2 regions of the Bradyrhizobium sp. Leo78 genome follow, and region 2 is predicted to be linked to the other one. Evidence: riboswitches for the same ligand, from Rfam matches in the RefSeq annotation. Region 2 holds a riboswitch; the other holds the start of a gene.
What was found. A riboswitch is a leader RNA that binds a small molecule or an ion and turns the genes downstream of it on or off. The one in region 2 is predicted to bind cobalamin.
Positions count from the first base shown of each region.

Region 1: linked by a shared signal. The riboswitch ahead of AC5ZG1_RS29445 (TonB-dependent receptor) and the one ahead of AC5ZG1_RS25060 (ribonucleoside-diphosphate reductase subunit alpha) in region 2 are both predicted to bind cobalamin.

Region 1 is NZ_JCAMOT010000028.1:80,348-84,819, forward strand. Features, by position in the region: gene AC5ZG1_RS29445 (TonB-dependent receptor) at 1-1,369, opposite strand, end outside; cobalamin riboswitch at 1,482-1,679, opposite strand; gene AC5ZG1_RS29450 (FecCD family ABC transporter permease) at 1,862-2,836, shown strand; gene AC5ZG1_RS29455 (ABC transporter ATP-binding protein) at 2,833-3,606, shown strand; gene AC5ZG1_RS29460 (ABC transporter substrate-binding protein) at 3,606-4,436, shown strand.
Region 2 is NZ_JCAMOT010000021.1:112,666-117,137, reverse strand. Features, by position in the region: gene AC5ZG1_RS25065 (ribonucleotide-diphosphate reductase subunit beta) at 1-59, opposite strand, end outside; gene AC5ZG1_RS25060 (ribonucleoside-diphosphate reductase subunit alpha) at 83-2,959, opposite strand; cobalamin riboswitch at 3,074-3,292, opposite strand; cobalamin riboswitch at 3,425-3,625, shown strand; gene metE (5-methyltetrahydropteroyltriglutamate--homocysteine S-methyltransferase) at 3,733-4,472, shown strand, end outside.

The DNA.
Region 1 (4,472 bases), on a different contig from region 2:
CCGTGTGCTGCCAATAGCCGGCGAGCGACTGCTGCGACAGGTCGTAGGTATGGATCGGCGGCACGCCCCGGAACGCGCCGCGCTGCTGGTGGAACGTTGCATCGTAATAGTCGATGCCGGTCAGGATCGACGAGGGAATCCCGAAGATCGAATTGTTGATGCTCAGCCGCGGCGTGATCGACCAGGTCTGCAACGCGGCGTCATTGTAGGTGGATGCCGCGCTGATGAATGGCGAGGTGCCGAAGAACGCGCCTTGCGTGTCCTTCTGGCGGTAGCCGCCATCGACGATCAGGTCGACACCGTTCAGGAGCGTCTTGGTGAAGCCCGCCGTCGCGCTCGCGCCCTGCTGGTTGCCATAGTCGAACGGCGTGGCGGCGCCCTTGCGATCGGTGACGAGTTGATTGACGCCGATCGAAGGATCGACCAGCCTGCCGCCGGGAAAGCCCAGCTTCTGGTCGTCGCCGGTCACCGTCAGGAAGGCTTTCAGGTCCGGCGTCGTGTAGTTGAGATTGCCGACGCCGTTGCGCTGGTCGAGCGCATTGTTCACGCGGTAGCCGTCGGACTTGATGCCGTTGCCGTAGAACGACGCCGACCAGGGTCCCGAATTCATCGCGGTCGAGATTGCGGCCATGCGCTGGTTGAAGGAGCCATAGCCGGCTTCGCCGCGGATCGAGACCGGCGGGCCGCCGACACCGGTCTTGGTGACGATGTTGATCACGCCGCCTATCGCATTGTCGCCGTAGAGCACGGCGCCGCTGTTGCCGCGGGTGATCTCGATGCGCTCGATCGAATCGAGCGGGATGGTCGATAGATCCACCTGCGCCATGTCGATGTCGTTGAGCCGTCGCCCGTTGAGCAGGAACAGCGTGTTGGCGGTGGCGAACGCGCCGAAGCCGCGCAGGTCGACCGAGGTCTTGGCGCCGTTCACGCCGCCATAGAGCGATTGAAGCTGCACGCCGGGGGCCTGCGCGATGATCTCGGCCAGAACCTGGGTCGGCGAATGCGCGATGTCGTCGGCGGTGATCACGGTCGAGGACGTCCCGACAATGCCGGCAAATTGCGGGCCGCCGCCACCGCCACCGGATGAAGCTCCGCCAGCGGCGGCGCCGCCAGCGCCCGCGCCGCCGGCCGGCTGCGCGTTGGTCGGCACCTGGCCCGGCGCGGGACGCCGGGGACCTGGAGTGCCGTCGGAAGCGGGCTTGGCGCGGGTGCGGTTGTGGTCGCCGGGCGCCCTGACCTCGACCGGCGGCAATTGCTCGGAGGGCGCTTCCTGCGCCTGCGCGGCGGAAACATACAAAGCGGGCGCCAGCATGCTCGACGCGAGCAGCAGCGCGCGGCGTTGCTTGGTGGCTGTGGTAGCAGAGAACATCGGCGAGACCTCGGTATGACGTCAGTGGCACGTCACAGCGAACCAAGGCTCACCATCGCGTTTCGCGCTTCAGGTGAAGCAAATGCCTGTACTCCCCGACCGACATCGTCGCGTGTGACCACGTATGACGGCAGGTCTCCTGGCTCGCGGGTCGTTACCCTTCGTCGCCTTCCCAGGACCGAGACTCCCAGTGGCATATGACGAAGGATTCACCGCATACAGTTGCGGGGGCAGCCGCGGCTTTACGGGAAGTTTCCCGGTACCGCATTCCCTTTTGATCCCGATAGGAACCGTCGCGGCCATCTAGGATTTTGGCGGCACGTGAGTCAATCCCGGCGAAACTGCGGCTCCCTGGCTCTCATACGTTTTTTTGTTCCGGTGTCGCTTGTCTGCCACCGAATTCGCTGCAAGAAGCAGGGCGCGATGAGTGCACATGATTTCACGATAGCGGCGGGTCTGGCCGCGCGGCGGCGGTTGGGGGCGACCGTTGCAATGATTGCGTTGGTTGCCTTGCTGATGCTGATCTCGCTCGGCACCGGCCCGGTGCGGCTGTCGCCGCTGACGGTGATCGAGGCGTTGTTCGGTGGCGGCAGCGATGTCACGCAGGTGATCGTGCGCGAGATCCGCCTGCCACGCACCATTCTGGCATTCGCGATCGGCGCTATCCTCGGTCTGTCAGGCGCGGCGCTGCAAGGCCTGTTGCGCAATCCCTTAGCCTCGCCCTCGCTGTTCGGCGCGCCGCAATCGGCGGCGTTCGGCGCGGTGCTGGTGATCGCGCTGGGGCTGGCCGATGTCCGCTCCTACGCGCTGCCGGTCGCCGCCATCATCGCCGCATTCGGCTCGGTCTTCGTGCTGCTCGCGATTGCCGGCCGCAATGCGGGCCTCTTGATCCTGATCCTCGCCGGGCTTGCGATCTCGAGCCTTGCGGGCGCTGCGACGGCGCTGGTGATGAACCTCGCGAGCAATCCGTTCCTGGCGCTCGAGATCGCGTTCTGGCTGCTCGGTTCCCTGGAGGACCGCAGCTTCCAGCATGTCGCGCTGGCGCTGCCGTTCATCGTGGCAGGTAGCGCCATCCTGCTGTCGCAAGCCAGCGCGTTCCGCGCGCTCACGCTTGGCGAAGAGACCGCGCAAAGCCTCGGCGTCGACGTCGGCCGCCTGCGCCTGTTCGTGATCGCAGGCGTTGCGCTCGGCGTCGGTGGCGCGGTGGCGGTCACCGGCACCATCGGCTTCATCGGCCTGGTCGCGCCGCATCTGATGCGGCCCGTCATCGGCCACGATCCGGCGCGGCTGTTGGTGCCGAGCGCGCTTGCCGGCTCGGCGCTGTTGCTCGCGGCCGACATCGCGGTGCGCATCATCCCGTCGACGTCGGACATCAAGGTGGGCGTGTTGACCTCGATCATCGGCGTGCCGTTCTTCCTCTATCTCATCATGCGCGAGCGTCGCGCGCTCGGCGGAGGCGTCGCATGACGGCGCTTGTTGTAGAACACCTCAACGTCGTGCTCGCCGGCCGCCGCGTGCTCAACGATGTGTCGCTGCAACTCGCCTCCGGTCATCTCGTCGCGCTGGTCGGTCCGAACGGCGCCGGCAAAACCACGCTGCTGCGCGCGCTCGCCGGCCTCATTCCCTCCGACGGCGTCATCAAGGTGGGAGGCGAGGCGCTTGCCGCGCTGCCGCTGCGCGAACGGGCCAAGCGCTTCGGCTATCTTCCGCAAGGGCACATGGTGCATTGGCCGCTGCCGGCGCGCGACATCGTCGCGCTCGGCCGCTACCCGCATGGCGCGACCGATCCGGCCCGGCTGTCCCCGCGCGATACTGAGGCCGTGGTGCGGGCGATGCAGGCGGCCGACGTCATGGAGTTCGCGGAGCGGCGTGTCACCGAGCTTTCCGGCGGCGAGCGCAGCCGCGTTGCGCTGGCGCGCGTGTTCGCGGTGGAGGCGCCGATCATCCTGGCGGACGAGCCGACCGCCTCGCTCGATCCGCGCCACCAGATCGACGTCATGAAGGGTTTGCGTGCCGCCGCCGACAAGGGCGTGCTGGTGATCGTGGTGACGCACGACCTCGGCCTCGCCGCGCGCTTTGCCGACCATGCGCTGGTGCTGGCGCAGGGCCGCCTCGCATCGCAGGGCGCGCCGGCAGACGCGCTGTCGGAAACGGTCATGGCCGATGTGTTCCGCGTCAGCGCCTTCCGCGCCGAGCATCAGCGCGAGACGGTGATCGTGCCCTGGGCGGAGATCTGATGGCCCGGCTCGCTGCATGCCTTGCAGCGTTCGTCTTGTCCACCACTGTCGCGCATGCGGCGAGCCCGCCGCGGATCGTCTCGATGAATGTCTGCAGCGATCAATTGCTGCTCTCGCTCGCCGATCCCCAGCAGATCCTGGGCCTCAGCCGGTACTCCCGCGAGGCCTGGCAATCCTTCGCCGCCGATCAGGCGCGCCGTTTCCCGATCCTTTCCGGCGGCGCGGAGGACGTGCTGGTGCTGAAGCCCGACATCGTCGTCGCCAGCCTGTTCGACAAGCGCGCAACGCGCGAGCTTCTGAAGGCCAACGGCCTTCATCTCGTCGAGTTCAGCGTGCCGCGCACGCTGGACGAGGTGAAGGACCAGATCCGCGAGATGGGCGAGATCGTGCAACATCCGGACCGCGCAAAGGTCGCGATTGCAAGGTTAGATGCCGCGATCGCCCGAGCGCGCCAGGCCGCGACCGGCAAGCACTATCGCGTGCTGCCGCTGGCGCGCCGCGGCTGGGTGTCCGGCAGCGACAGCCTGGTCTCGTCGCTTCTGACCGAAGCCGGCCTGCTCAATCCCGCCGGCGACCTCGGCGTCGCTGCCGGCGGTTACGCCTCGCTGGAGGCGATCGTGCAACTGAGGCCGGATTTCATCCTGGTGTCGGAGGCCGGCGACCGCGCCGAAGACAACGGCCGCGCCTTCCTGCTGCATCCGGCGCTGGAGCACTTCTACCCGCCTGCGAGGCGCATCGTGCTTCCCGAACGTCTCACCGTCTGCGGCGGCGTGATGCTCGCCGATGCGCTGGATGTGCTGACGAAGGAATTGGAGCGTGTGGCGCGGTAGCTCCATCGCCCCGTCATTCCGGGGCTCGCGAAGCGA
Region 2 (4,472 bases):
ACGTTCATGACGGGGACCGCGTGGCGCGGGGTCGTAGCGGGCTCTGACCAGTCGAGCATGGCGTTATTCCTTATTCCGCTGCTCACTGGCAGGCTTCACATTCGGGATTGTCGATCGAGCACGCGATTGCGCCGGACAAGTCCGGTGCGCTGGACATCGCAGGAGCTACGCTGACTGCGTTGAGCTTGCCGTCGGTGCCCTTCAGCGTCGACTTCTCGACATGGGTGGCGCTGCGCGAGCGCAGGTAATAGGTCGTCTTGAGGCCGCGCTGCCAGGCCAGGCGATACAGCGCATCGAGTTTCTTGCCGGAGGGGTTGGCGATATAGAGGTTGAGCGACTGCGACTGGTCGATCCATTTCTGCCGCCGCGCCGCCGCCTCGATCAGCCAGGCGCTGTCGATCTCGAACGCGGTCGCATAGAGCGCCTTGAGATCATCAGAGATACGGTCGATCGCACCTAAGCTGCCATCGAAATATTTGAGATCACTGACCATCACCTCGTCCCACAAGCCGCGCGCCTTGAGGTCGCGGACCAGGAAGGCGTTCACGACGGTGAAATCGCCGGACATGTTGGATTTGACATAGAGGTTCTGGTAGGCGGGCTCGATCGACTGCGCCACGCCGCAGATGTTGGAGATGGTCGCCGTCGGCGCGATCGCCATCACATTGGAATTGCGCATGCCGACCGTCTTGACGCGCTCGCGCAGGCCGTCCCAGTCCAATGTGCGCGAGCGGTCCATCGCGACGTCACCGCGCGCTTCCGCCAGCAGCTCGATCGAATCGATCGGCAGGATGCCCCGGCTCCACAGCGATCCCTCGAACGATGGGTAACGACCGCGCTCGGCGGCGAGATCGACGGAAGCCGAGATCGCGTGATAAGCGATCGCCTCCATGCTGCTATCGGCGAAGGCGACAGCCGCGTCGGACGCAAGCGGAATCCGCAGCACCTGCAGCGCATCCTGGAATCCCATCAACCCGAGGCCGACCGGCCGATGCCGCAGGTTGGAGCGCCGCGCCTCGGGAATGGTGTAGAAATTGATGTCGATGACGTTGTCGAGCATGCGCATCGCGGTCGCGACCGTCCGCTTCAGCCTGGCCGTATCGAGCCCGCGCTCGCCGACGTGATTGAGCAGGTTGATCGAGCCGAGATTGCAGACCGCGGTCTCCTCGTCCGAAGTGTTGAGCGTGATCTCGGTGCAGAGATTGGAGGAATGGATCACGCCGGCGTGGCGCTGCGGTGAGCGCAAATTGCAGGGGTCCTTGAAGGTGATCCAGGGATGCCCGGTCTCGAACAGCATGGTCAGCATCTTGCGCCAGAGATCAACGGCACGGATCTTCTTGAATACCCGCATCTCGCCGCGCGCGGCCTTGTCTTCATAGGACGCGTAGCGCTCGGCAAAGGCCTTGCCGTAGAGATCGTGCAGATCGGGCGTCTCGTCCGGCGAGAACAGCGTCCATTCGCCGTCGGCCTCGACGCGCTGCATGAAGAGATCAGGCACCCAGTTGGCGGTATTCATGTCGTGGGTGCGGCGGCGGTCGTCGCCGGTGTTCTTGCGCAGGTCGAGGAATTCTTCGACGTCGATATGCCAGGTCTCGATATAGGCACAGACCGCGCCCTTGCGTTTTCCGCCCTGGTTGACGGCAATCGCGGTGTCGTTGGCGACTTTAAGGAACGGCACGACGCCCTGGCTCTCGCCATTGGTGCCCTTGATATGGGCGCCCAGCCCGCGCACCCGCGTCCAGTCATTGCCGAGGCCGCCGGAATACTTGGCGAGCAGCGCATTGTCCTTGATCGACTTGAAGATGCCGTCGAGATCGTCGGGAACGGTGGTGAGGAAGCAGGACGACAATTGCGGCCGCAGCGTGCCGGAATTGAAGAGCGTCGGCGTCGACGCCATGAAGTCGAAGGAGGACAGGAGATTGTAGAACTCGATCGCGCGCGCCTCCCGGTCGATCTCGCGCAGTGCAAGCCCCATGGCGACGCGCATGAAGAACGCTTGCGGCAATTCAATCCGGTGGCCGCGGACATGCAGGAAATAGCGATCATAAAGCGTCTGCAGCCCTAAGAACTGGAACGCAAGATCGCGCTCCGGCTTCAGTGCCGCGGCCAGCTTGTTCAGGTCGAAGCGGCCGAGTTCGGGATCGAGCAATTCGGCGCTGATGCCGGTCTTGATATAGGCCGGAAAATATTCGCCATAGCGCACCGCCATGTCCGCCTGCGACGCTTTCGTTGGCGCGCCCTGCACGAAGGACAGCACTTCAGTGCGGAGCTTGTCGAGCAAGAGGCGCGCGCTGACATAGGCGTAGTTCGGCTCCTGCTCGACCAGCGTACGCGCCGCCATCACGCTGGCGAGCGCGAGTTCCTCCTGGCTGATGCCGTCATAGAGATTGCGCTGGATTTCCCCGACGACAGGCGCAGCGTCGACACCGTCGAGCCCCGCGCAGGCCTCGCCGACGATCATCGCCAGCCGCGCATGGTCGAGCGGCACCTTGCTGCCGTCCGCGAGCGTGACGTGGACGATTGGCCCGCTCGATGCCGTTGCGGATTTAGTTGCCTGCTGTTCGGCGCGCTGCCGCGCCCGCTCCTCGCGATAGAGCACATAGGCGCGCGCCACCTTGTGATGGCCGCTGCGCATCAATGCCAGTTCAACCTGGTCCTGGATGTCCTCGATATGAAAGGTGCGGCCTTCGCTCATCCGGCGCGACAGCGCGCCGACGACTTCGGCGGTCAATTCCTCGACCGCTTCGTGCACGCGGCGCGACGCAGCCGCCGTATTCCCCTCGACCGCAAGGAAGGCCTTGGTCATCGCCACCGAGATCTTACCGGCATCGAATTGCGACACCGCGCCATTGCGGCGAATCACCTGCATCGGCAGCCGTGCTTCCGGCGCCGCGATTGATTCGGGGCGCAGGTGGATGAGAGGTGACGCGGTGGTTTCGCGATCGAGAGAGAGTGACATCTTGCAGACCCCGTGATGTTGCTGGGGCCGGATGCCGGAGGCGACGCTGCGTGATGATGCCGGCGGCGTACCGGCATGAGCCTGCAAGCGGCCGCCGGGACACCCCGCCCGTGGACGTTATTTGCTGTCGCGGCAGGTCTCCTGGCTCGCAGGTCGGCGTCACTCCCCGTCTTCCCAATGCGATGCCGCATCAGTGACGTCTAAAATCGGGAGCAACTCACTGCTTACAGTTGCGGGGGCAGCGCTGGATTCTCGCGAGAAAGGCGCGATCACCAGCTTCCCTCTTAGCCACCATTCCTTGCGTTATGATGGACCGTGACAGCTACATCTGGTGCGATTTGGGGAATGGTGTCAATGGGACGTATGGGCGAAGCGCAAAAATTCCGGTCGATACCGTTGGCGCTGTGAACAACCGGCTCCACGCGCACGTGATGTCAGCCGAGTTGACGTTCGCGCGATCTTGCCAGTAAGTGAACGCGTCGTGGTTCTTCGGAGAGATCTTTTCCGGAGCTAAGAGGGAAGCCGGTGTAAAGCCGGAGCTGCCCCCGCAACTGTAAGCGGCGAGCCGCGGTCCACAATTGCCACTGAAGCCTGCAAAGCTTCGGGAAGGCCGGACCGCAGCAACGACCCGCGAGCCAGGAGACCTGCCTCGACAACATACACGTCCTCGGGCGGGGTGTCCCGGTGGTGCGGTTGCGATTCCGTGCGCACCTCGCGCAGGGAATCCAGACGTGTCACTACGGCCTTTGCCCCCAACTCATGGGGTTAAGCCAATATCTTCCACTTCACTTGTTGTTGCGTCCCTCGGCACGCCGCGGATCGGTCCGCGCCGTGAACTGAAATTCGCGCTGGAACGCTTCTGGTCCGGCGCGTCAGACGAAAAGACGCTGATCGAAACCGGCGTCGGGCTGCGCGCGGCCAATTGGGCGCGGCAGAAGAAGCTCGGTATCACCGTGATCCCGTCGAACGATTTCTCGTTCTACGATCAGGTGCTCGACACCTGCGCAATGGTCGGCGCTATCCCGGAAAGCTATGGCTGGACCGGCGGCGCGGTGCCGCTTGCGACCTACTTCGCGATGGCGCGTGGCGCCAAGGCCGACGCGCATGACGAGGCCTGCGGACATGCCCATCACGCACATGGCGTGGCGGCGCTCGAAATGACGAAATGGTTCGACACCAACTATCACTACATGGTGCCGGAGCTTCGCAAGAACCAGTATTTTGCACTCTCATCGCGCAAGCCGATCGAAGAGTATGAGGAGGCGAAGGCGCTGGGTTATCAGACCCGCCCCGTGCTGGTCGGCCCGGTCACGTTCCTGAAACTGGCCAAGTCCAAGGAACCGCATTTCGACACGCTGTCGCTGCTCGACAGGCTCCTGCCGGTCTATATCGAACTATTGCGCGAACTCGCTGCCCGCGGTGCGGAATGGGTGCAGATCGACGAGCCCTGTCTCGTGCTTGATCTGGACGCCGCCGCGCAGCAAGCCCTACGGCGCGCCTATTCCGAAATCGC